One region of the Streptomyces sp. NPDC056452 genome, then DNA from elsewhere that is predicted to be linked to it. Evidence: riboswitches for the same ligand, from Rfam matches in the RefSeq annotation. Region 1 holds a riboswitch; each other region holds the start of a gene.

Region 1 (5,338 bases):
GGTCAACAGCGCAGTGGTGCAGAGCAGCACGATTCTGGTGCGGGCGACATGGACGCCGAGGGTGGCCGCCGCGTCCTGGCCGAAGGCGAAGGCGTCGAGCGTACGGGCGTGTCCGAGGCAGATCAGCAGTGCCACGGCGAGCACTGCCGCGCACATCCACACATCGGTCCAGCCGACCCCGCTCAGGGAGCCGAGCAGCCAGAACAGCACACCGCGGGTCTGCTCGGCGTCGGCGGCGGTCATCACGACGAAGGAGGTGAGCGCGGAGAAGAGCTGCATCGCCGCCACACCGGAGAGGACGACCCGGTCGGTCGTCCCGCCGAGCGTGTGGCTGAGCAGCAGAACGAGGGCGAACGAGCAGAGGGCGCCGATGAAGGCACCGGCCGAGATCGACACCGCTCCCCCCACCCGCTCCGAGGATGACGACCACGACCGCTCCGGTGGACGCCCCCGAGGAGACACCGAGGACGAACGGGTCGGCGAGCGGGTTGCGCAGCAGTGACTGCATGACGGTGCCGCACACCGCGAGTCCGGCTCCGCACACCGCGGCGAGCAGGGTGCGGGGCATGCGCAGGTTCCAGATGATCCCGTCCCGGATCGGGCTGAGCCGCGAGTCCCCGGGGCCGAGATGGGCCGCCACCGCGGACCAGACGTCCGGGACCGAGATCCGGGCGGGCCCGATGGTGACGGCGACCGCGACGGACAGGAGCAGGAGCGCCGTCCCGCAGCTCCACAGGAGGCCGTCGCGCAGGACACGGACACCGGCCGGGCGTGACACCGGTGCCTCCGGTGCGCGTACGCCGGCGGCCTGTCGGGTGTCGGTCACCCCGCGAGCCCGAAGCCGCGCAGCCCTGCGGCCACGAGCTCCACGCCTTCGACGGTACGGATGGAGGGGTTCATGGCCTGGCCGCTGAGGAGGACGTAGCGTTTGTGCCGGACGGCGTCCATGTTCCTCGTGGCGGGATTGGACTCCAGGAACTGGATCTTCTTCTCGGCGCTCTCGGCGGTCTGCGACTTGCGGGTCAGGTCGCCGATGACCAGGACGTCGGGGTTGCGGTCGGCGACGGTCTCCCAGTTGATCTGGGGCCACTCCTCGTGGGTGTCGTCGAAGACGTTCTTCGCGCCGAGCTCCTCGGTGATGATGCCGGGCGCCCCGCAGCAGCCCGCGAGGTAGGGCGACTCGGCGTTGGCGAACCAGTAGAGCAGGGTGGCGTCCGATGCCTCGATGCCTGCGGTCGCCTTGCCGATACGTGCCCGGAGGCGGGCGACGAGCTCGTCACCGCGTTCCTGGACGCCGAACACCTTGGCCAGATCGTGCACTTCGGTGTAGACGCTCTCCATGGTCAGCGGCTTCGTACGGGAACCGTCCCCGCCTTTGCTGTTGTCCTTGGCGGTGCAGTCGGCCGGCGAGACGTAGGTGGGGACGCCGAGGTCCTCGAACTGTTCGCGGGGCGCGACACCGCCCTTGCCGAGCGTCGATTCGAACGAGGAGCTGATGAAGTCGGGTTCCTTGTCGAGGACCTTCTCCGAAGAGGGCCGGTTCTCGGCGATGCGGGGGACGCTCGCACTGGCCTTCTCCAGGCCCTTCATCACCGGATCGGTCCAGGTGGAGGTGCCCGCCAGCCGGTCGGCGAGGCCGAGCGAGAGCAGGATCTCCGTCGACCCCTGGTCCAGGGAGACCGCGTGGTGCGGGGCGGCCGCGACGGTGACGGTGCGTCCGCAGTTCTTCAGCGTCACGGGGTAACCGGCGGCGCCGGCGTCCTGCGTCGTCTTGTCGGACGAACCGCCACCGCAGGCGGTCAGCAGGACAAGTCCCGCCGTGAGCAGGGCGGTTCGGCGTACGGTACTGGCTATGGGCGGCACTGGGTCCCTCTGCGTCCTGGGGCTCATGCGCGGAGCCCGGTACGAAGCACCGCTCCCGGTACGGGAAACGGGTGCCAGCAGGTTTTCGGACTCGGGTTCATCCGGACGGGACGCCTTCCCGGACCCCGAGGGTGTCCAGTGGCCGTGGCCCCGCCCGTCCCCCTCACCGCTGCGCGTCAGCTCCGGTTTCGCACCGGATTCCCTGACTCCACGTGGAGTGTGACTGGCCTCTGCAAGCTATCACGCAGCTGAACGCAGGCCTCGGGGGCCGCGGCCGGCACGGCGGGTGGGGCGTCCCCCGCACCGGCCCCTCCTCGACCGGGACCTGCGCTCGGGGTCAGGACCTGCGCCGAACCGATTCTCCGGCTCTCACGTGCGGCGTCCACGCCGGCGGGCGAGTACGGACGCCGTGCCCCAGTACGCGAGCAGGACAACCCGCAGGCCGAGGATCTCGGCGGCCTCGCGCACACGCCGGGCCCCGGCCGCACCGGGTGGTGTCCGGACGGGCCGTCGGCCGCTCACCGTGCGGCCGGCGGCGAGGGCTCGGCCGGGCCCCGGTGCCAGGGGCCGTCCGGGTCGTCGTACGCGTCGGCGTAGTCCGGTCCTGCGATCGGCCAGTCGGCGAGCAGCTCTTCCGGCAGCGCGAAGGACTCGACCAGTTCGGGTGCGTGTGCGGCGACGGCCGCGATCAGTTCCTCGGTGGCCTCGGGCAGTTCGTCGACCTGCTGGGCGGTCAGGTGACCTGCCGCCAGCAGGTCCCCGCTGTTGCGTGCCACCCACTGGAGGGCGAACAGCCGCTGCAGCTCGGCCAGTCGCTCCCGGGCGGCCCCCTCGGGGAGCGTGGCCAGTGCCTCGGCGTACCCCTCGGCCGCCTGTCGGTACGCGTGGGCCTCGACCCCGCGCAGGGCGGCACCGGAGGCCGCGTTCCACCGCGCGAGCGCGTCGTCGTGCGGTGCCCGGAGCGCGCGTTCCCTGGCCCGGGTGAACCAGATCTCCTCCACCGCGTCGAGGAGCCTGCCGAGGAACCGGGGGTCGGCCAGCTCACCGGGGGTCCGGTCGGCCGGGATGTTGCCGGTCCCGTCCGCCGGGTCCTGCGAGGGGTCACCGGGTGCCGGTCCGGCGGCGAAGAACATGTCCGCCGCCGCCTTCGCGTGGACGGCGAGGTTGTCGCCCTCGGCCGTGATGGCGCCTTCGACCCCGGTGACCAGCTCCGTCATGCCGTTGTTCTCCAACAACGCCTGCGCACCGCAGCGTTCACGGCACTCGACGATGACCGCGCGGGCCTGCCAGGTGATCCACCCCTTGGCGACCGCCACCAGGCGTTCCGCCTCCGCCCTGTCCTCACCGGAGCGGCGCTCCCACCGGTCCAGAGCCCGGCGGTGCAGCAGGCTCATGGCGAAGACCGTGGCCATGGCCGAGGCGAGCGGCCCGTGGTGGGTCCGGTGGGCGTTCACCGGAATCTGCCCGGCACCCCGGGTGCCGGAGATCATGCGATGGCCGCCGTAGCGGACGGCGACCGCCAGCGTGGCGCGGGCGGATCCGGCCGCGCAGGCGCTCATGGAGATCCGCCCCGGGGTCACACGGCCGATGGATGTCAGGAAGCGGCGCCGCCGGTCGGCGGGGGTACTGCTGAACCCTCCGTCCCCGCCCGGCATCCTCCCGTCTCCCAGCAAGGCGTCCCGCCCCACGAACAGCCGGTCGAACGAGGTCAGGCAGTGGTCCACGGGGCTGCCCATCCGGGCCGGCAGGCGCCGGACCCGTACCCCTGGAAGGGCCTGTACGTCGTCGGTGAGCGGCACCAGGAAGAGGTGGACGCCGTGGTCCGTCCCGTCGGCGAGAAGGCGTGCGGCGACGAGCCCGGTCTTCGGTCCTCCCGCAGGACTGGTGTTGGGCATGAACTTCTGCGCCCCCGCGTTCGGGGTGTGCAGGACGAACCCGTCCCGCTCGCGGTCGTACGTCGCGGTCGTCTCCAGGGACGCCGCGTCGTTGCCGTGCGCCACCTCCGTACAGAGGAAGGCGCCGATGCGCCGCATCCCCAGAAAGTCGGACAGATCGCGGTCCGTGCCGGCGTCGTGGTCGAGAAGACTGCCGAGGAAGAGGCTGTAGTGGATGCCCGCAACGGTGGTGAGCGCGGGGTCCACCGGGCCCAGCCATTCGTGCAGGGCGGCCAGCGCGCGCGGGTCGGCGGCGAGGCGGGCTCCGCTGTCGAGGGACCGGTTGAGGATCCGCAGCCGGTCGTAGGCGAGGGAGAGCCGCTCTTCGGGGGTACCGCCCGCGGGGCGGCGGAACGGTTCTGTACTGATCAGCCGCCGCCAGAAGCCGTGCTCCCGGCGGAAGTCCGCGCCGAGGAGGACTCCGGTCAGCAGATCGGCCGTGGACGGTTGGACGGTGTCGGTAAGGGTCACGGTCATGAAGGACTAAACGACCGGGGCGGGCGGGAGGACACCGGCGGCCCCGTCCTCAGGCCGCCCTGGGGACAGGCGCCCCGGTCAGTCCCGCCGCCAGCTCCTCCTCGTCGGGCGGAAGGGCACCGGCCCGTGCCACGGTCACGGCGGCCGAAGCCGAGCCGTGGCGCAGCACGTCGCCCAGCGTCCCGGTGTCCAGTGAGCGCAGCCGTGCGCGGCCGCCCTCCCCGAGCAGTCCGTGCGCTGCCAGGGCGTGGAGCGTGCCGGACATGAACGCGTCGCCCGCTCCCACCGTGTCGACGACCCGGACGGGCACCGCGTCGACGCGCAACGTCGCACCGGGAAGGAACGCCAGCGCCCCCTCGGCACCCCGCGTGACGAGGACGACCGCCGGGCCGGAGCGCAGCCACAGCTCGGCGGTCTTCTCGGGTGCCTGACCCGGGTACAGCCACGCCAGGTCCTCGTCGCTCGCCTTGACCACATCGCTGAGGGCGACACAGCGTTCTACCCTGCGTACGGCCTCGGCGCGATCTCCCATCAGCTCCGGCCTCACATTCGGGTCGAAGCTGACGGTCGCGCTCGCCCGGAGTGCTTCGACGGCGGCGAGGACAGTCCCGGCCCCGGGCTCGACGACGGCGGCGATCGACCCGGTGTGCACGTGCTGCGCCGGACGCTCCGGCGTCACGGGGGCCAGTGACCAGGTGATCTCGAAGGTGTACGTGGCCCGCCCCGCGTCGTCCAGGGTGACGGCGGCGGACGGCGTGGGCGCGCCGCACCCGTCGGTGCGCACACGGACCCCCGCCGAGGCCAGATGGTCCCGGATGAGCCGTCCGTTCGCGTCCTGGCCGAGCTGGGTGAGGAGCGTGGTGCTGCGACCCAGCCGGGCCAGACCGTACGCGACGTTCGCGGGGCTGCCGCCCGCGTGGACACGGTCTGCCGCGCCCGGCTCCCGGACGATGTCGGCGACGCATTCGCCGATGACCAGCAGAGCGGGTCTGTCGAGCATGAGGAAGGTCTCCAGGAGTGGCGCCGGGCGGGGGTGTCAGGCACGCGGGGTCGCCGGACACGCT
Region 2 (5,338 bases), on a different contig from region 1:
TGGGGACCGTCGGGACACGCCGGGTCGGGCGCGACCGGATCGCACGAGAACCGGCACCCGGAGACCACGGACACCTCCGGCATGAGCGCGGCGAGCGCCCGCACGGCGGTGGACTTGGCGGTGCCCTTCTCGCCCCGCACGAGAACGCCGCCGACGGCCGGACTGACGGCGTTCAGCAACAGCCCGAGCCGCAGATCGTCCTGTCCGACGATGGCGGTGAAGGGATACGGGGTACTCACGGTGCCTCCTCTGTCACATGCACAATGGGTCCAGCCACATCAGGCGTTCGCTGCGCGTCCGGGGCGGAGCCCCGGCCTGGGGAAGGGACAGAAGCCCCAGCCCCCCGCGGCGCCCCGGGCGGCACGAACGGCAGCCCCGCCGGCGACCCCTCCTCGATCAGCCGCCACAGCGCATCCGTGTCCGCGTGCTCCTCGATCAGATCCCCCAGCCGGTCCAGCTGCTCCTCCCGCAGCTCCGCGAAACTCGTGTCCGGAGCCGCCACGAACCGCCGTCCGGCCGCCCGCGCCACCTCCGCCAGGAACCGCCGCCTGAACGCATCGCTCTCCAGCGACCCGTGCCAGTGCGTCCCCCACACGGCGCCCACCCGGCACCCGTCCAGGAACGGCTCGCCGCCGCGCACCTCGGCGACCCCGTGATGGATCTCGTACCCCTCCACGGGCTCTCCGAGCGCCGACCCGACAGGCCGGCCCAGCACCTTCTCCCGGCCGAACCGGATCCGCACCGGCAGCAGCCCCAGCCCGTCGACCAGCCCCGCCCGCGACTCCACCTCGTCCTCGATGGACTCACCGAGCACCTGGAACCCGCCGCAGATCCCCAGCACCGGAAGCCCCTCGGCGGCCCGCCGCAGCAGCGCGTCGGCCAGCCCCCGCTCGCGCAGCCACGCCAGCGCCTTCACCGTGCCGCGCGTACCGGGCACGATCACCAGGTCCGCGTCGGCGAGCTCCTCGGCCCGGTCCACGAACCGCACCACCACGCCCGGCTCGGCCGCCAGCGCGTCCACATCGGTGAAGTTCGACATCAGCGGCACGGCGCACACCGCGACCCTCAGGACGTCCTGCCCGTGGGGCGGCGCGACGACCGACTCCCGCACGGCGCCGCGCATCGACACCCGCAGCCCGTCCTCCTCGTCGATGCCGAGGCCGTGGGCGAACGGCAGCACCCCGTACGTACGGCGCCCGGTGAGCTCGTACAGCATGTCCAGGCCGGGCTCCAGCAGCGACACATCGCCGCGGAACTTGTTGACGAGGTACCCGGCGACCAGCGACTGGTCCTCGGCGCTCAGCAGCGCCGTCGTACCGAAGAACGAGGCGAACACCCCGCCCCGGTCGATGTCCCCGACGACCAGCACCGGGAAGCGGGCGGCACGCGCGATGCCCATGTTCACGATGTCCGTGCGCCGCAGATTGATCTCGGCCGGACTGCCCGCCCCCTCGCAGATCACGGCGTCATACGTGCCCCGGAGCTGCTCCAGACAGTCCACGACCGTCCCCAGCAGCGATTCCTGGCGCCCGCCGTGGTAGCCGCGCGCGCTCATCTCGCCGACCGGCTTCCCCATCAGGACGACCTGACTGGAGCGGTCACCGCCGGGCTTGAGCAGCACCGGATTCATGAGCACGCTCGGCTCCACCCGGGCGGCCTGCGCCTGCATCGCCTGGGCCCGGCCGATCTCCGCACCCTCGCGGGTCACGAACGAGTTCAGCGACATGTTCTGCGCCTTGAACGGCGCGACCTTCACCCCCCGGCGCACCAGCCACCGGCAGATACCCGCCGTGACGACGCTCTTGCCCGCGTCCGAGGTCGTCCCCGCGACCAGCAGCCCGCCGCCCTGTCCGCCGTTCATGCCCGGCCTCTCCTTCCCGAGGCCAGCCGCGCGGCCGCACACACGCCGAGGGCCAGCACACTCACACGGCGCGAAAGCCGCACCGCGCGTTCGATATCCGCTACGTGCACGTCCCGGCCGGTCGCCCCGTTGAGCACGGGCCGGTGCTCGACCCGCCCGCCGTACGCGAGGGTCCCGCCGAGGCGCACGCCGAGCGCACCCGCGAACGAGGCCTCCACCGGGCCCGCGTTGGGGCTCGGGTGCTTTCCCGCGTCGGCCCGCCAGGCCCGCACGGCCTCGCGCGGACGGCCGCCGGCGGCCACGGCGAGCACGGCGGTGAGGCGGGCACCGGGCCAGCCGGCGAGGTCGTCGAGACGGGCCGAGGCCCAGCCGTAGCGCCGGTGGCGCGGCGACCTGTGGCCGACCATGGCGTCGAGGGTGTTGACGGCCCGGAACCCGACGAGGCCCGGGACACCGCCGATGGCGCCCCACACCAGGGCGCCGACGACGGCGTCGGAGGTGTTCTCGGCGACCGACTCCACCACCGCGCGGGCGATCTGGGGTCCGTCGAGGGCCTGGGGGTCACGTCCGCAGAGGTGCGGCAGCCGCTCGCGGGCCACCTCGATGTCACCGGCGGCGAGCGCGCCGCCGATGGCGCGGGCCTCCCGCCCCAGCGACGTACCGCCGACGACGGACCAGGTGGCGGCGGCGGTCAGCGCCACGGCCGCGGCGGGACGGTTCCGTACGGCACGAGCGGCCAGCGCGGCGGCACCGGCGGCGCCCCCGGCGCAGACCAGCGCGTGCAGGGCGCCCCAGCCGCGGTGATCGCGCCACAGCCGGCTCTCGACGCCTGCCGCGGCCTGCCCGAAGGCGGCGACGGGGTGGCCCCGCCGGGGGTCACCGAGCAGCAGGTCGCCGATCAATCCGGCGGTGGCGCCGTACGCGAAGATGCGGTCGGCTCGCACGGTTCAGCCGGCCGTCGTGCCTCGAACGACCTTCGGAGCGGGTGACACAGGGACCGACGCACGGCAGCCAGGCATGGCAGATGTCCTTAACTCAGGGTCCGCGCCCTGGTTCGACGTGACCGGCGACGAGAGTCTCCTGGCTTCCGGATCCGCAGTTCCCCCGGCCTTCCAGTCCGTGCCGGACCGTGACTTCCGTGTGGGGGCCTGCTCCCCGGTGACAGTGGCGGGACCGCGCCGGATTCGCACCGGCTTCCTCTCCTGTCGCCGTAAATGGCACCGGCAGTCCACCACGCCCCGTGAACGCCCGTCAACCTGCCGTTGACCTGCGGGAGTGCAGTGTGCGCAGACGCACATCGGGCCGGACACACACGTGGTGTGTCCGGCCCGACGGGAGGAGACGGCGGCTCGGCGCCGGGGTGGTCAGACGACGATCAGATAGATCCCGTAGGCGACCGCCGCCGCGCACAGCCCGAAGCAGGCGTACGCGCCGGTGCGCGCCAGCGTGAGAGACCCTCCGGACTGCACCGCCGATGCCTGCTTGGAGAGGCCGATGATGCCGAGGGTGAAGAGGCCGACCAGTGCGACGGTGACCACGAGGCTGACGCCGAAGACGGAGGCGAGAGCTGCCCAGTCGATGTTCATACGGATCTGTCCTTACACCGTGGCCGGTCGGGCCGGGTCGGCCGGGGATCCGGCCGTCGGGGCCGGGGCCGGGATGGTGGTCTTGAGGTCCGGGACGCCGGAGCCGACGGGCGGCGGGCTGACGGCCGCGATGGCGGTGGTGACGACGCCCGCGGGCTCGGCGTCCGTCGCGTTGACGTTGGTGTGGTCGACCGGCTTGCGGCGCGACAGCAGCCAGATGGCAGCGGAGCCCGCGACGAGGAGCACGGCGACCACGCCGACACCCCAGGGGCCCTGCTTGGTGAGGAACTCCGCGCCCGCGCCGACCAGACCGGCGGCCGGCAGGGTCAGGCCCCAGGCGATGAACATGCGGGTGGCGGTGGACCAGCGGACCACGCCCCCCTTGCGTCCGAGACCGGCGCCCATCACGGCGCCGGAGCAGGACTGGGTGGTGGAGAGGGAGAAGCCGAGGTGCGAGGAGGCCAGGATGACCGTGGCCGCACTGGTCTGGGCGGCGAAGCCCTGCGGCGGCTTGAGCTCGGTGAGGCCGCTGCCCATGGTGCGGATGATGCGCCAGCCGCCGAGGTAGGTGCCCATCGCGATCGCGATACCGGCGGAGGCGATGACCCAGACCGGCGGGTTGGAGCCGGGGGCGAGCACGCCACCGGTGACCAGGGCCAGGGTGATGATGCCCATCGTCTTCTGGGCGTCGTTGGTGCCGTGGGCGAGCGAGACGAGACCCGCCGAGGCGATCTGTCCGGCCCGGTAGCCCTTGGCGGTCGACTTCAGCTGCGCCTCGTCGGTGACCTTCCGGTTGAGGCGGTACGTCAGCTTCGTGGCCAGCAGCGCGGCCAGGCCGGCGACGAGGGGGGCCGCGATCGCGGGCAGGAGGACCTTCGTGACGACGGTGCCGCCGTTGATCGAGGACCAGCCGGCCGACATCACCGCGGCGCCGATGAGGCCGCCGAAGAGTGCGTGGGAGGAACTGGAGGGCAGACCCACCAGCCAGGTCAGGAGATTCCACAGGATGGCGCCGACGAGCGCCGCGAAGATGACCTCGGTTCTGAGGCCGTTCTCGTTGATGATCCCGCCGGAGATCGTCTTGGCGACCTCCACCGACAGGAACGCGCCGACGAGGTTGAGAACGGCGGACATGGCCACCGCTGTCTTGGGCTTGAGGGCGCCGGTCGAGATGGTGGTGGCCATCGCGTTGGCGGTGTCGTGGAAACCGTTCGTGAAATCGAACACGAGAGCTGTCACGATCACGATCGCGAGCAGCAGCGTGATGTGTTCCATTTACCCAGGCAATCGTTCGACGTCAGTGGCTGTAGGAACGTAAGCAACCTGGGTGAACGGAAGATGAACTGGGCAGGGCGGTGCGGTGACTCCAAGCGCGAACAGGCATTCCGCTTGTGTGCGCCGAGGGCGGTTGCACCGGCCCGCGGCGGTGCGGGAACCGGCCTTCGCCGGGTTCCGCACCGCATCTGGTCTGCCGCATTTGCCCCATTGGAGAGACATCGGTCACGTGCTTCGCGACGGCTTCGCCCGACAGGTCCTGGCGGGACCCCGCGGACCCGGCGTGATCCGGACGCAGGCCCCTAGGATCGCCGCATGAATGATCAGGACCGGGACGCGATCGAGCGGGCATGGGACGGCGTCGTCGCGACGGCCCGCAGGACGGCCGCGGACGGACTCGTCGTCGGCACCTCGGGCAACGTGTCGGCACGGGTCGGCGAAATCGTCCTGGTCACCCCCAGCGGAGTGCCCTACGACCGGCTGGGCCCCGGGGACGCGGTCGGCGTCGACCTCGAAGGGCGCCAGGTCCTCGGGACCATGACCCCGACCAGCGAGCTCCCCCTCCACCTGGCCGTCTACGGCAACAGCGACGCCGCCGCCGTCGTCCACACGCACG
Region 3 (5,338 bases), on a different contig from region 1:
TGAAGCGGCCCACCGACTGAGAAAAGCCCCCGGAATACCGATATGACTGATCCCCCTGCCGGCGCAGGGGGATCAGTCATTTCGGGCGACGCAGGACCGTTGCAGGACCGCAATGCGGACGGGGGGTGACGGTTGCCGGAACCCTCGCCTAGATTTCGTGCGCATTGCAATCGGTGATCAGCGAGGGGACGGAGTCGCCACATGCCGGAAGATACGGTCGTGAAACGACCAACAGTGACACCCACAAGGGTGATTATCGCCCTCTGTCTTATCGCGCCGTTCGTGGCGATGCTCTGGGTGGGTTCGTACGCGAAGGTCGATCCGACCTTTATCGGCATCCCGTTCTTCTACTGGTACCAGATGCTCTGGGTGCTCATCTCGACCGCTCTCACGATGGTCGCGTACAAGCTGTGGCAGCGTGACCAGCGCTCCCGCAAGGGAGGTGCGTCAGCATGAAGGACGGCGTGAACGGCGTCGCACTCGCCGTATTCATTTTCTTCTTCCTGGCCGTCACGGTCATCGGATTCATGGCCTCGCGCTGGCGCAAGGCCGAGAACGAGGCGAGTCTCGACGAATGGGGCCTGGGCGGACGGTCGTTCGGCACCTGGGTCACCTGGTTCCTGCTCGGCGGTGACCTCTACACGGCGTACACCTTCGTCGCGGTCCCCGCGGCGATCTACGCGGCGGGCGCTGCGGGCTTCTTCGCCGTCCCGTACACGATCCTCGTCTACCCGCTGATCTTCACCTTCCTGCCGCGGCTCTGGTCGGTCTCGCACAAGCACGGCTACGTGACCACCTCGGACTTCGTCCGCGGACGCTTCGGCTCGAAGGGGCTGTCGCTGGCGGTCGCGGTCACCGGCATCCTCGCCACGATGCCGTACATCGCCCTCCAGCTCGTCGGCATCCAGGCCGTGCTGGACGTCATGGGCGTCGGCGGCGGCGAGACCACGCACTGGTTCATCAAGGACCTGCCGCTGCTGATCGCGTTCGCCGTACTGGCCGCGTACACCTACTCCTCGGGGCTGCGCGCGCCCGCGCTGATCGCCTTCGTCAAGGACGGCCTGATCTATCTGGTCATCGCGGTGGCCATCATCTACATCCCCATCAAGCTCGGCGGATTCGACGACATCTTCGCCAAGGCGGGCGAGGCGTTCGCGACCAAGAACGAAGCCGCGGGGAAGCCCGTCGCCGGTCTTGTCCCGGGAGAGATGGGCCAGTGGGGCTACGCCACGCTGGCACTGGGTTCGGCGCTGGCGCTCTTCATGTACCCGCACTCCATCACGGCGACGCTCTCCAGCCGCAGCCGTGACGTGATCCGGCGCAACACCACGATCCTGCCGCTGTATTCGCTGATGCTCGGTCTTCTGGCCCTGCTCGGCTTCATGGCGATCGCCGCCGGGGTGAAGGTGGACAACGGCCAGCTGGCCATTCCGCAGCTGTTCGAGAACATGTTCCCCGACTGGTTCGCCGGTGTGGCCTTCGCCGCGATAGGGATCGGTGCGCTGGTGCCCGCCGCGATCATGTCGATCGCCGCGGCGAACCTCTTCACCCGCAACATCTACAAGGACTTCATCAAGCCCGACGCGACCCCGGCCGAGGAGACCAAGGTCTCCAAGCTGGTCTCGCTCCTGGTCAAGGTCGGCGCGCTCGCCTTCGTCCTCACCATGGACAAGACGGTCGCGATCAACTTCCAGCTGCTCGGCGGGATCTGGATCCTCCAGACGATGCCGGCCCTGGTGGGCGGCCTGTTCACCCGGTGGTTCCACCGCTGGGCCCTGATCGCGGGCTGGGCGGTCGGCATGATCTACGGCACGGTCGCCGCGTACGGCGTCGCCAGCCCGACCCAGAAGCACTTCGGCGGCTCCTCGAAGGAGATCCCCGGCATCGGCGAGATCGGCTACATCGGTCTGACCGCGTTCGTGCTGAACGTCGTCGTGGTGGTCGTCCTGACCTTCGTCCTGAACGCGCTGAAGGCACCGGCCGGGATCGACGAGACCTCCCCGTCCGACTACACGGCGGACGCGGGCGACCCGGGTGTCAAGGTGGAGCTCCCGCCGGCCACCGTGGGCGCCCCGGGCGGCGGTCACTGACCCCGTCCCGACGAGAGCCGGTTGCGCAGCGGGCCGCCACGTCCCCCACGGGGGCGCGGCGGCCCGCTCCGTTCCGGGCCGCCGCAAAGGAGTTCGACCCTCGCTTCCGCCTGCGGCAGACTCCAGCCCATGGACATCTCGATCAGGCCCGTCGGCCTCCAGGAGCACGAGGCACTGGCCGGCATCACCGCCGAGGCGTATCTCGCGGACGAGCTGCTGGACTTCGGCGCCGACGACCCCTATCTGGCCGAACTGCGCGCGGTCGGGCGCCGGGCCGCCGAGGCGGAGGTACTCGTCGCGGTGGGCGGTGACGGCACGCTGCTCGGCGGCGTGACCTACGCGGCACCCGGCAGCCCGTGGGCGGACATCGCCCGGGCGGACGAGGCCGAATTCCGGATGCTGGCCGTCTCCCGCGAAGCCCGTGGGCGCGGGGCGGGCGAGGCGCTCGTACGGGCCTGTATCGACCGGGCACGGGCCACGGAGGGCGTCTCCGGTCTCGTCCTGTCGACGCAGCAGGCCATGCTCGGCGCCCATCGGATCTACCGGCGCCTGGGCTTCGTACGGACTCCGGAACGCGACTGGAAGCCCGTCGAGAACATCTCCCTCCTGACATTCCGCCTGGAGCTCTGATCGAGCACGACACAACATGTGGGGGCTGCCATGTCCGGCGGCCCCCACATGTATGCTCGTGCTCGCTGTCTCCGCAGGGGAATCCGGTGCGAATCCGGAACTGTCCCGCAACGGTGTGATCGGTGTGCTTCTGCGCACCCGGGAGTCCGAAGACCTGCCGACAGCGCGTCCGGCTCGACCGAACCGGACGCCAGACGTCCGGGCCTCGCGGAAGGCCGGTGGACGCCGCGCGGTGCTGCCCCGACCCGGGTCGTCCTGCCCGGCTGCCCCCGCTCCCGCCGGCCCCGAGCCGAGCGAGGGATAGTCCCAGTGACCATCGCGCCAGCCGATCCGGTTTCAGCGGTCGATTCAGCCGAGTCCACGCACGCCACTCCCGACGGGCCCGGGACCGCACTGCTGCGGACCCTGACCGACCTCACCGTCGATCTGCCCGACACCGACCCCGGACGGGTCGCCGCCGCCGCACTGCGCGGCCGCAACGCCCGTTCGGACGAGGCCGAGCTGCGCTCGCTGGCCACCGAGGCCGCCGCGGGCCTGATCTCCGAGGACCCCGCCTACTCCCGGCTCGCCGCACGGCTCCTCACCCGCACCATCGCGGACGAGGCCGCCGGCCAGGGCGCCGTCTCCTTCTCCGCCTCGGTCGCCGTCGGCCACCGCGAGGGTCTGATCGCGGACCGTACGGCCGAGTTCGTCACGCTGCACGCGGACGCCCTCGACGCGCTGGTCGGGCAGGCTCTCGACGACGGCGCCGACGACCGCTTCGGCTACTTCGGGCTGCGGACGCTGTTCAGCCGCTACCTGCTGCGCCATCCGCTCACCCGCCAGGTCATCGAGACCCCGCAGCACTTCATGCTCCGGGTGGCCGCCGGCCTCGCCGAGGACACCTCCGAGCGCGCCCTGGACGAAGTCACCTCGCTGTACGGGCTGATGAGCCGGCTCGACTACCTCCCCTCCTCGCCCACCCTGTTCAACTCCGGCACCCGGCACCCGCAGATGTCCTCCTGCTACCTGCTGGACTCCCCGCTGGACGAGCTCGACTCGATCTACGACCGCTACCACCAGGTGGCGCGGCTGTCGAAGCACGCAGGGGGCATCGGCCTCTCGTACTCCCGTATCCGCGCCCGGGGTTCGCTGATCCGTGGCACCAACGGGCACTCCAACGGCATCGTGCCGTTCCTGAAGACGCTCGACGCCTCGGTCGCCGCGGTCAACCAGGGGGGCCGCCGCAAGGGTGCTGCCGCCGTGTACCTGGAGACCTGGCACGCGGACATCGAGGAGTTCCTGGAGCTGCGCGACAACACGGGCGAGGACCAGCGCCGCACGCACAACCTGAATCTGGCGCACTGGATCCCCGACGAGTTCATGCGGCGCGTCGACGCGGACACCGAGTGGTCGCTGTTCTCCCCTGCCGACACCCCCGAGCTTGTCGACCTGTGGGGCGACGAGTTCGATGCCGCATACCGTGCGGCGGAGGCCAAGGGCCTGGCCCGCAGAACGATGCCCGCCCGTGAGCTGTACGGCCGGATGATGCGGACGCTGGCCCAGACCGGTCAGGGCTGGATGACGTTCAAGGACGCCTCCAACCGGACAGCGAACCAGACCGCCGAGCCGGGCAGGGTCGTGCACTCGTCGAACCTGTGCACGGAGATCCTCGAGGTCACCGACGACGGCGAGACGGCCGTCTGCAACCTGGGTTCGGTCAACCTCGGCGCGTTCGTCGTCGGCGGGGAGATGGACTGGGAGCGGCTGGACGCCACGGTCCGAACCGCCGTGACCTTCCTCGACCGCGTGGTCGACATCAACTTCTACCCGACCGAGCAGGCGGGCCGGTCCAACGCCCGCTGGCGCCCGGTGGGTCTGGGTGCGATGGGCCTGCAGGACGTCTTCTTCCAGCTGCGGCTGCCCTTCGACTCGCCCGAGGCCCGCGCGCTCTCCACGAGGATCTCCGAGCGGATCATGCTGGCCGCCTACGAGGCGTCGTGCGACCTCGCGGAGCGTTCGGGCCCGCTGCCCGCCTGGTCCGAGACGCGCGCCGCCCGCGGTGTGCTGCACCCCGACCACTACGACACCGAGCTGAACTGGCCGGAGCGCTGGGACGCGCTGCGTGCCCGGGTCGCCAAGACCGGGATGCGCAACTCGCTGCTGCTCGCCATCGCGCCGACGGCCACGATCGCCTCGATCGCCGGTGTGTACGAGTGCATCGAGCCGCAGGTCTCCAACCTCTTCAAGCGCGAGACGCTCAGCGGTGAGTTCCTCCAGGTCAACGCGTACCTGGTGGACGAGCTGAAGAAGCTCGGCGTGTGGGACGCGCGGACCCGGGAGGCGCTGCGCGAGGCGAGCGGCTCGGTGCAGGGCTTCGCCTGGATCCCCGAGGACGTGCGTGCGCTGTACCGCACGGCGTGGGAGATCCCGCAGCGCGGTCTGATCGACATGGCGGCGGCCCGTACGCCGTTCCTCGACCAGAGCCAGTCGCTGAACCTGTTCCTGGAGACGCCGACGATCGGCAAGCTCTCCTCGATGTACGCGTACGCCTGGAAGCAGGGGCTGAAGACGACGTACTACCTGCGCTCGCGTCCGGCGACCCGGATCGCCCGTGCGGCGTCCGGGACGGCCGCTGC
Region 4 (5,338 bases), on a different contig from region 1:
CCGCGCACGATCAGGTGCTCGAGGCGGGACGGGTGGGCGGCCAGCGCGTCCTTGGACTCGGCGGCGCCGATGAAGCCGACCGGGACCCCGATGACGGCTGCGGGGCGCGGGGCGCCCTCCTCGATCATCTCCAGGAGCCGGAAGAGGGCGGTGGGGGCGTTGCCGACGGCGACGACAGCCCCTTCCATGCGGTCGCGCCACAGTTCCAGCGCGGCGGCGCTGCGGGTGGTGCCGAGCTTCGCGGCCAGTTCCGGAACGGCCGGGTCGGACAGGGTGCACAGCACGTCGTTGTCCGCCGGCAGCCGCTTGCGGGTGACCCCGCTGGCGACCATGGCCACGTCGCACAGGATGGGCGCACCGGACCGCAGCGCCGCGCGGGCGTCGGCCACGGCATCCGGCGAGAAGGCGAGGTCGCGTACGAGGTCGACCATGCCGCAGGCATGGATCATGCGGACGGCGACCTGGCTCACATCGGCGGGCAGCCCTGCCAGATCCGCCTCCGCGCGGATGGTGGCGAAGGACTGGCGGTAGATCGCCGGTCCGTCCTTCTCGTACTGGTGCACAGTGCTGTCGCTTTCTTCATCGGGTTGGTGGCCGGCGGCCAGACACAGGTGAACAGGTGATGCGCGGTCAGGTGCGAGAGCCTCGGGCCGCTGCCACCGCGGCGGCCAGCGCGCCAGGGTTGTCCCGGACCGTCGCCATGGCGTCCGACCGGTCCCCCGTCACATGGGAGATCCGGTGTCCGTCCGGGGTGGCGACCACGTCGATCCACTCCCCGTGCGGATGGCCGCACCGGCGTTCGCACCCGGACCAGTACACAGGCAGTCGTCCCGCGGGTCCGACGGCGGCCCCCGCTTCGGCCCGCACGTCGGCCAGCGACTTCGCGCAGCCGGGCCGTCCGATGCACGCTCCGACACCGGCCCACGGCGAGCCGGGCCCGGTGATCAGACCGGCCTCCGAGAGGGCGGCGAGCAGCTCGTCCGCGTGATCCGGTGCGACGCCGGTGACGACGACGCCGCGCCACGGGGTGAGCCGCAGGTCGCCGGCGCCGGCCAGGAGCCGCCACTGGTTCGGGTCCAGGCGCCCCAGCGGTACGCCGACGGACAGCGCGACATCGCGGCGGCCGCCGTGCACGGGGCCGAGAACAGGCGGGATGGATGCGTGAGGGCGGGGGTGGCGGTCCTCCGACACGGTGGTACCGGACTGCCGCAACCGCCGTACGACGTCGTCGGCCAGCGCGGCGGCGCCGCCCGGCAGGTCCTTCACCCGCCAGGCACCGGTGTCCGGGGCTGCGTCCAGAAACGCTTCGGCAGCGAGGAGTGCGGCGCGTGGCCCTTCGGAGGCCGGCATGCGCAGGACACCGTCGGTGTCCCCGATGCGCAGCATCGCGTCGCCGTCGTCACGGGCCAGGAGGGTGAGGTCGGCGCCGAGGGCGTCCACGTCACCGCGGCCGTCGTCGAGCGCGAACAGGAAGCGGCCGGAGAGCGCGGTCGCACGGTCGCTCCCGCACAGCAGACGGTCCAGTCCGGCCAGCCACGGTCCGACATCCGCGAACCCGAGGCCGTCGAGTCCGGCGAGGGGGGAAGCGACGATGTTGCGTATCCGCTCGTGGCGTTCGGAGGGCAGCAGCCCTGCCCTGCCCAGCAGTCCGGCCAACTCCGCACCGCAGTCCGGGGCGAGCCCGCGCAGCTGCACATTGCCGCGCGAGGTGAGATGCAACTCACCGTCTCCCAGCCGGGCCGCGGCCTCCCCGAGGGCGTTCGCCCGCGCAACGGTCAGCACTCCGCCGGGCAGCCGGACCCGCGCCAGCGCACCGTCGTCCGCCCGGTGCAGACGCAGTGTTCCGGGGCAGGCATCACCGCCCGGAGACCGGGGCGGGACGGCGGATGGGGGCATGGCGGCGAGCATACCGACCGTGACCGCGGCACAGTCCTACGGTGACTGTGACCTGCAGGACACCCATCGGGCCGGACCCGGAACCGCGACCGGTCCAGGGTCCGGGGCCGGGTCGCTGTCCGGGGCAGTGCCCCGGCCCCGTCCGCCGCAGGGCGAGAACCGGCCGTCGGGCGGCCGGGACAAGTCCCGTCCAGGGGCATCTCGTCACGCCCGGCCACCCGCCGCCTACTATGCCTAGCGGCGGTCCGTTCGGCCCGCCATCGCCAGACGGCGACATGGGAGGAAGCCCGGTGAGATTCCGGCGCGGTCCCGCCACTGTGAGCCCGGTCCACGACCGGGCGAGTCAGGAACTCCTGCCGTCCGACACCGCCCGGGGCGTGGACACCCCGAGGAAGGGCTGACGCCGCATGATCCTGCTCCTGTCGACGTCCGACACCGACCTGCTCAGCGCCCGCGCATCCGCGGGCCCGGTCAACTACCGCTACGCCAACCCCTCCCGGCTCTCCCTCGAGGAACTCCCGGAGCTGCTGGACGGCACGGACCTCGTCGTCGTACGCCTCCTCGGCGGCGTACGGGCCTGGCAGGACGGCCTCGACCAGGTGCTGGCGACCGGTCGCCCCGTCGTCGTGCTGACCGGTGAACAGGCCCCCGACGCCCAGCTGATGGCCGCGTCCACCGTCCCCATCGGCATCGCCGCCGAGGCGCACGCCTACCTCGCGCACGGCGGCCCCGCCAACCTGGAGCAACTGGCCCGCTTCCTGTCCGACACGGTGCTGCTCACCGGCCACGGTTTCGAGCCGCCCGCCCCCGCCCCCGCCTGGGGCCCGCTGGAGCGGACGGCCCGTGAGGGCGTCACCGGGCCCACCATCGCGGTGCTCTACTACCGCGCCCACCACATGAGCGGGAACACGGCGTTCATCGAAGCGCTCTGCACCGCCGTGGAGGACGCGGGCGCCCGCGCCCTCCCGCTGTACGTCGCCTCGCTCCGTACGCCCGAGCCCGAACTCATCGACGAACTCCGGGCCGCCGACGCCATCGTGACGACCGTCCTCGCGGCGGGCGGCACCAAGCCGGCGACCGCGTCCGCGGGCGGCGACGACGAGTCCTGGGACGCGGGCGCCCTCACCGGCCTCGACGTACCGGTGCTCCAGGCGCTGTGCCTCACCAGCCCCCGCGCCGCCTGGGAGGAGAACGACGAGGGCGTCTCCCCGTTGGACGCGGCCACCCAGATCGCGGTGCCGGAGTTCGACGGGCGCCTGATCACGGTGCCGTTCTCCTTCAAGGAGATCGACGAGGACGGCCTGCCGGCGTACGTCGCCGACGCCGAGCGTGCGGCACGCGTCGCCGGGATCGCCGTACGGCACGCCCGGCTCCGCCACATCCCGGCCGCCGACAAGCGGATCGCCCTCGTCCTGTCCGCGTACCCGACCAAGCACTCCCGCATCGGCAACGCCGTCGGCCTCGACACCCCCGCCAGCGCCGTCGCCCTGCTGCGCAGACTCCGCGCCGAGGGCTACGACTTCGGGCCCGAGGAAGAGATTCCCGGGCTGGTCTCCGGCGACGGCGACGAGCTGATCTACGCGCTGATCGAGGCCGGCGGCCACGACCAGGAGTGGCTCACCGAGGAGCAGCTGGCCCGCAACCCGGTCCGGATCCCCGCCGCCGACTACCGCCGCTGGTTCGCCACGCTGCCCGCCGATCTCCGCGAGGCCGTCGAGCGGCACTGGGGGCCGGCCCCGGGCGAGATGTTCCTCGACCGGTCCCGCAACCCCGAGGGCGACATCGTGCTCGCCGCCCTGCGCCGCGGCAATCTGCTGATCCTCATCCAGCCGCCGCGCGGTTTCGGTGAGAACCCGATCGCGATCTACCACGACCCCGATCTGCCGCCCTCGCACCACTACTTGGCCGCCTACCGCTGGATCGCCGCGTCCGCGGACGACAACGGTTTCGGCGCCGACGCGATGATCCACCTCGGCAAGCACGGCAACCTGGAGTGGCTGCCCGGCAAGAACGCTGGCCTGTCCGCCGCCTGCGGCCCCGACGCCGCGCTCGGCGATCTGCCGCTCGTCTACCCGTTCCTGGTGAACGACCCGGGCGAGGGCACCCAGGCCAAGCGCCGTGTGCACGCCACCCTGGTCGACCATCTCGTACCGCCGATGGCGCGCGCCGACAGCTACGGCGACATCGCCCGCCTCGAACAGCTCCTGGACGAGCACGCGCAGATCGCCGCGATGGACCCGGCGAAACTCCCGGCCGTCCGCGCCCAGATCTGGACGCTGATCCAGGCCGCGAAGCTCGACCACGACCTGGGGCTTCAGGACCGGCCCGAGGACGAGGGCTTCGACGAGTTCATCATGCATCTCGACGGCTGGCTCTGTGAGATCAAGGACGTCCAGATCCGCGACGGGCTGCACGTCCTGGGCGGCGCCCCGGCCGGCAAGGACCGCGTCAACCTCGTCCTCGCCGTCCTGCGCGCCCGCCAGATCTGGGGCGGTACGACCTCGCTGCCCGGTCTGCGCGAGGCGCTCGGCCTCGACGAGTCCGCGGCCACCCGCACGGCCGCCGACGAGATCGAGGAGCAGGCCCGCACCCTCGTCCAGGCGATGGAGGACGCGGACTGGGATCCGGCCGCCGTCGCCGGCGTGGCCGCCGGACAGCCGCCCGCCGTCGCCGACATCCTCGACTTCGCCGCCAAGGAGGTCGTGCCCCGCCTCGCCGCCACGACCGACGAGCTCGACCACACCGTCCACGCGCTGAACGGCGGCTTCGTCCCGGCGGGCCCGTCCGGTTCCCCGCTCCGCGGTCTGGTGAACGTCCTGCCGACCGGCCGGAACTTCTACTCCGTCGACCCGAAGGCCGTCCCGTCCCGTCTCGCCTGGGAGACCGGCCAGGCCCTCGCGGACTCGCTCCTGGAGCGCTACCGCGCCGACAACGGCGACTGGCCCACCTCCGTCGGCCTGTCCCTGTGGGGCACGAGCGCGATGCGCACCGCGGGCGACGACATTGCCGAGGCCTTCGCCCTGCTCGGCGTCCGCCCCGTCTGGGACGACGCCTCGCGCCGCGTCACGGGCCTGGAGCCGATCCCGTACGAGGAGCTGGGCCGCCCCCGTATCGACGTCACGCTGCGCATCTCGGGCTTCTTCCGCGACGCCTTCCCGCACACCATCGGCCTGCTGGACGACGCGGTACGCCTGGCGGCCTCCCTCGACGAGCCCGCCGAGCGGAACTTCGTACGGGCCCACACCCAGGCCGACCTGGCCGAACACGGCGACGAGCGGCGTGCCACCACCCGCATCTTCGGCTCCCGGCCGGGGACGTACGGTGCCGGGCTGCTCCAGCTCATCGACTCCCGCGACTGGCGCACCGACGCCGACCTCGCCGAGGTCTACACCGTGTGGGGCGGCTACGCCTACGGCCGTGAGCTCGACGGGCGCCCGGCCCG

The links. Region 1 has a riboswitch for cobalamin ahead of ACFQ6X_RS22545 (ABC transporter substrate-binding protein). Riboswitches for the same ligand answer to the same signal wherever they lie in the genome.
Region 2: another riboswitch for cobalamin. It lies ahead of ACFQ6X_RS21970 (cobalamin biosynthesis protein); the one in region 1 lies ahead of ACFQ6X_RS22545 (ABC transporter substrate-binding protein).
Region 3: another riboswitch for cobalamin. It lies ahead of ACFQ6X_RS28700 (ribonucleoside-diphosphate reductase subunit alpha); the one in region 1 lies ahead of ACFQ6X_RS22545 (ABC transporter substrate-binding protein).
Region 4: another riboswitch for cobalamin. It lies ahead of cobN (cobaltochelatase subunit CobN); the one in region 1 lies ahead of ACFQ6X_RS22545 (ABC transporter substrate-binding protein).

Annotation. Positions count from the first base shown of each region.
Region 1 is NZ_JBHTRI010000023.1:33,833-39,170, reverse strand. Features, by position in the region: partial or broken gene ACFQ6X_RS22550 (FecCD family ABC transporter permease) at 1-778, opposite strand, end outside; gene ACFQ6X_RS22545 (ABC transporter substrate-binding protein) at 823-1,890, opposite strand; cobalamin riboswitch at 1,922-2,106, opposite strand; gene ACFQ6X_RS22540 (acyl-CoA dehydrogenase) at 2,382-4,274, opposite strand; gene ACFQ6X_RS22535 (carbohydrate kinase) at 4,324-5,274, opposite strand.
Region 2 is NZ_JBHTRI010000022.1:52,706-58,043, reverse strand. Features, by position in the region: gene ACFQ6X_RS21980 (putative cobaltochelatase) at 1-239, opposite strand, end outside; gene ACFQ6X_RS21975 (cobyric acid synthase) at 236-1,861, opposite strand; gene ACFQ6X_RS21970 (cobalamin biosynthesis protein) at 1,858-2,805, opposite strand; cobalamin riboswitch at 2,935-3,062, opposite strand; gene ACFQ6X_RS21965 (hypothetical protein) at 3,226-3,447, opposite strand; gene ACFQ6X_RS21960 (anion permease) at 3,460-4,722, opposite strand; gene ACFQ6X_RS21955 (class II aldolase/adducin family protein) at 5,038-5,338, shown strand, end outside.
Region 3 is NZ_JBHTRI010000035.1:5,895-11,232, forward strand. Features, by position in the region: gene ACFQ6X_RS28680 (GntR family transcriptional regulator) at 1-20, shown strand, start outside; gene ACFQ6X_RS28685 (DUF3311 domain-containing protein) at 202-456, shown strand; gene mctP (monocarboxylate uptake permease MctP) at 453-2,090, shown strand; gene ACFQ6X_RS28695 (GNAT family N-acetyltransferase) at 2,220-2,720, shown strand; cobalamin riboswitch at 2,766-2,897, shown strand; gene ACFQ6X_RS28700 (ribonucleoside-diphosphate reductase subunit alpha) at 3,030-5,338, shown strand, end outside.
Region 4 is NZ_JBHTRI010000019.1:63,361-68,698, forward strand. Features, by position in the region: gene ACFQ6X_RS19785 (precorrin-8X methylmutase) at 1-563, opposite strand, end outside; gene cobG (precorrin-3B synthase) at 631-1,908, opposite strand; cobalamin riboswitch at 2,121-2,272, shown strand; gene cobN (cobaltochelatase subunit CobN) at 2,304-5,338, shown strand, end outside.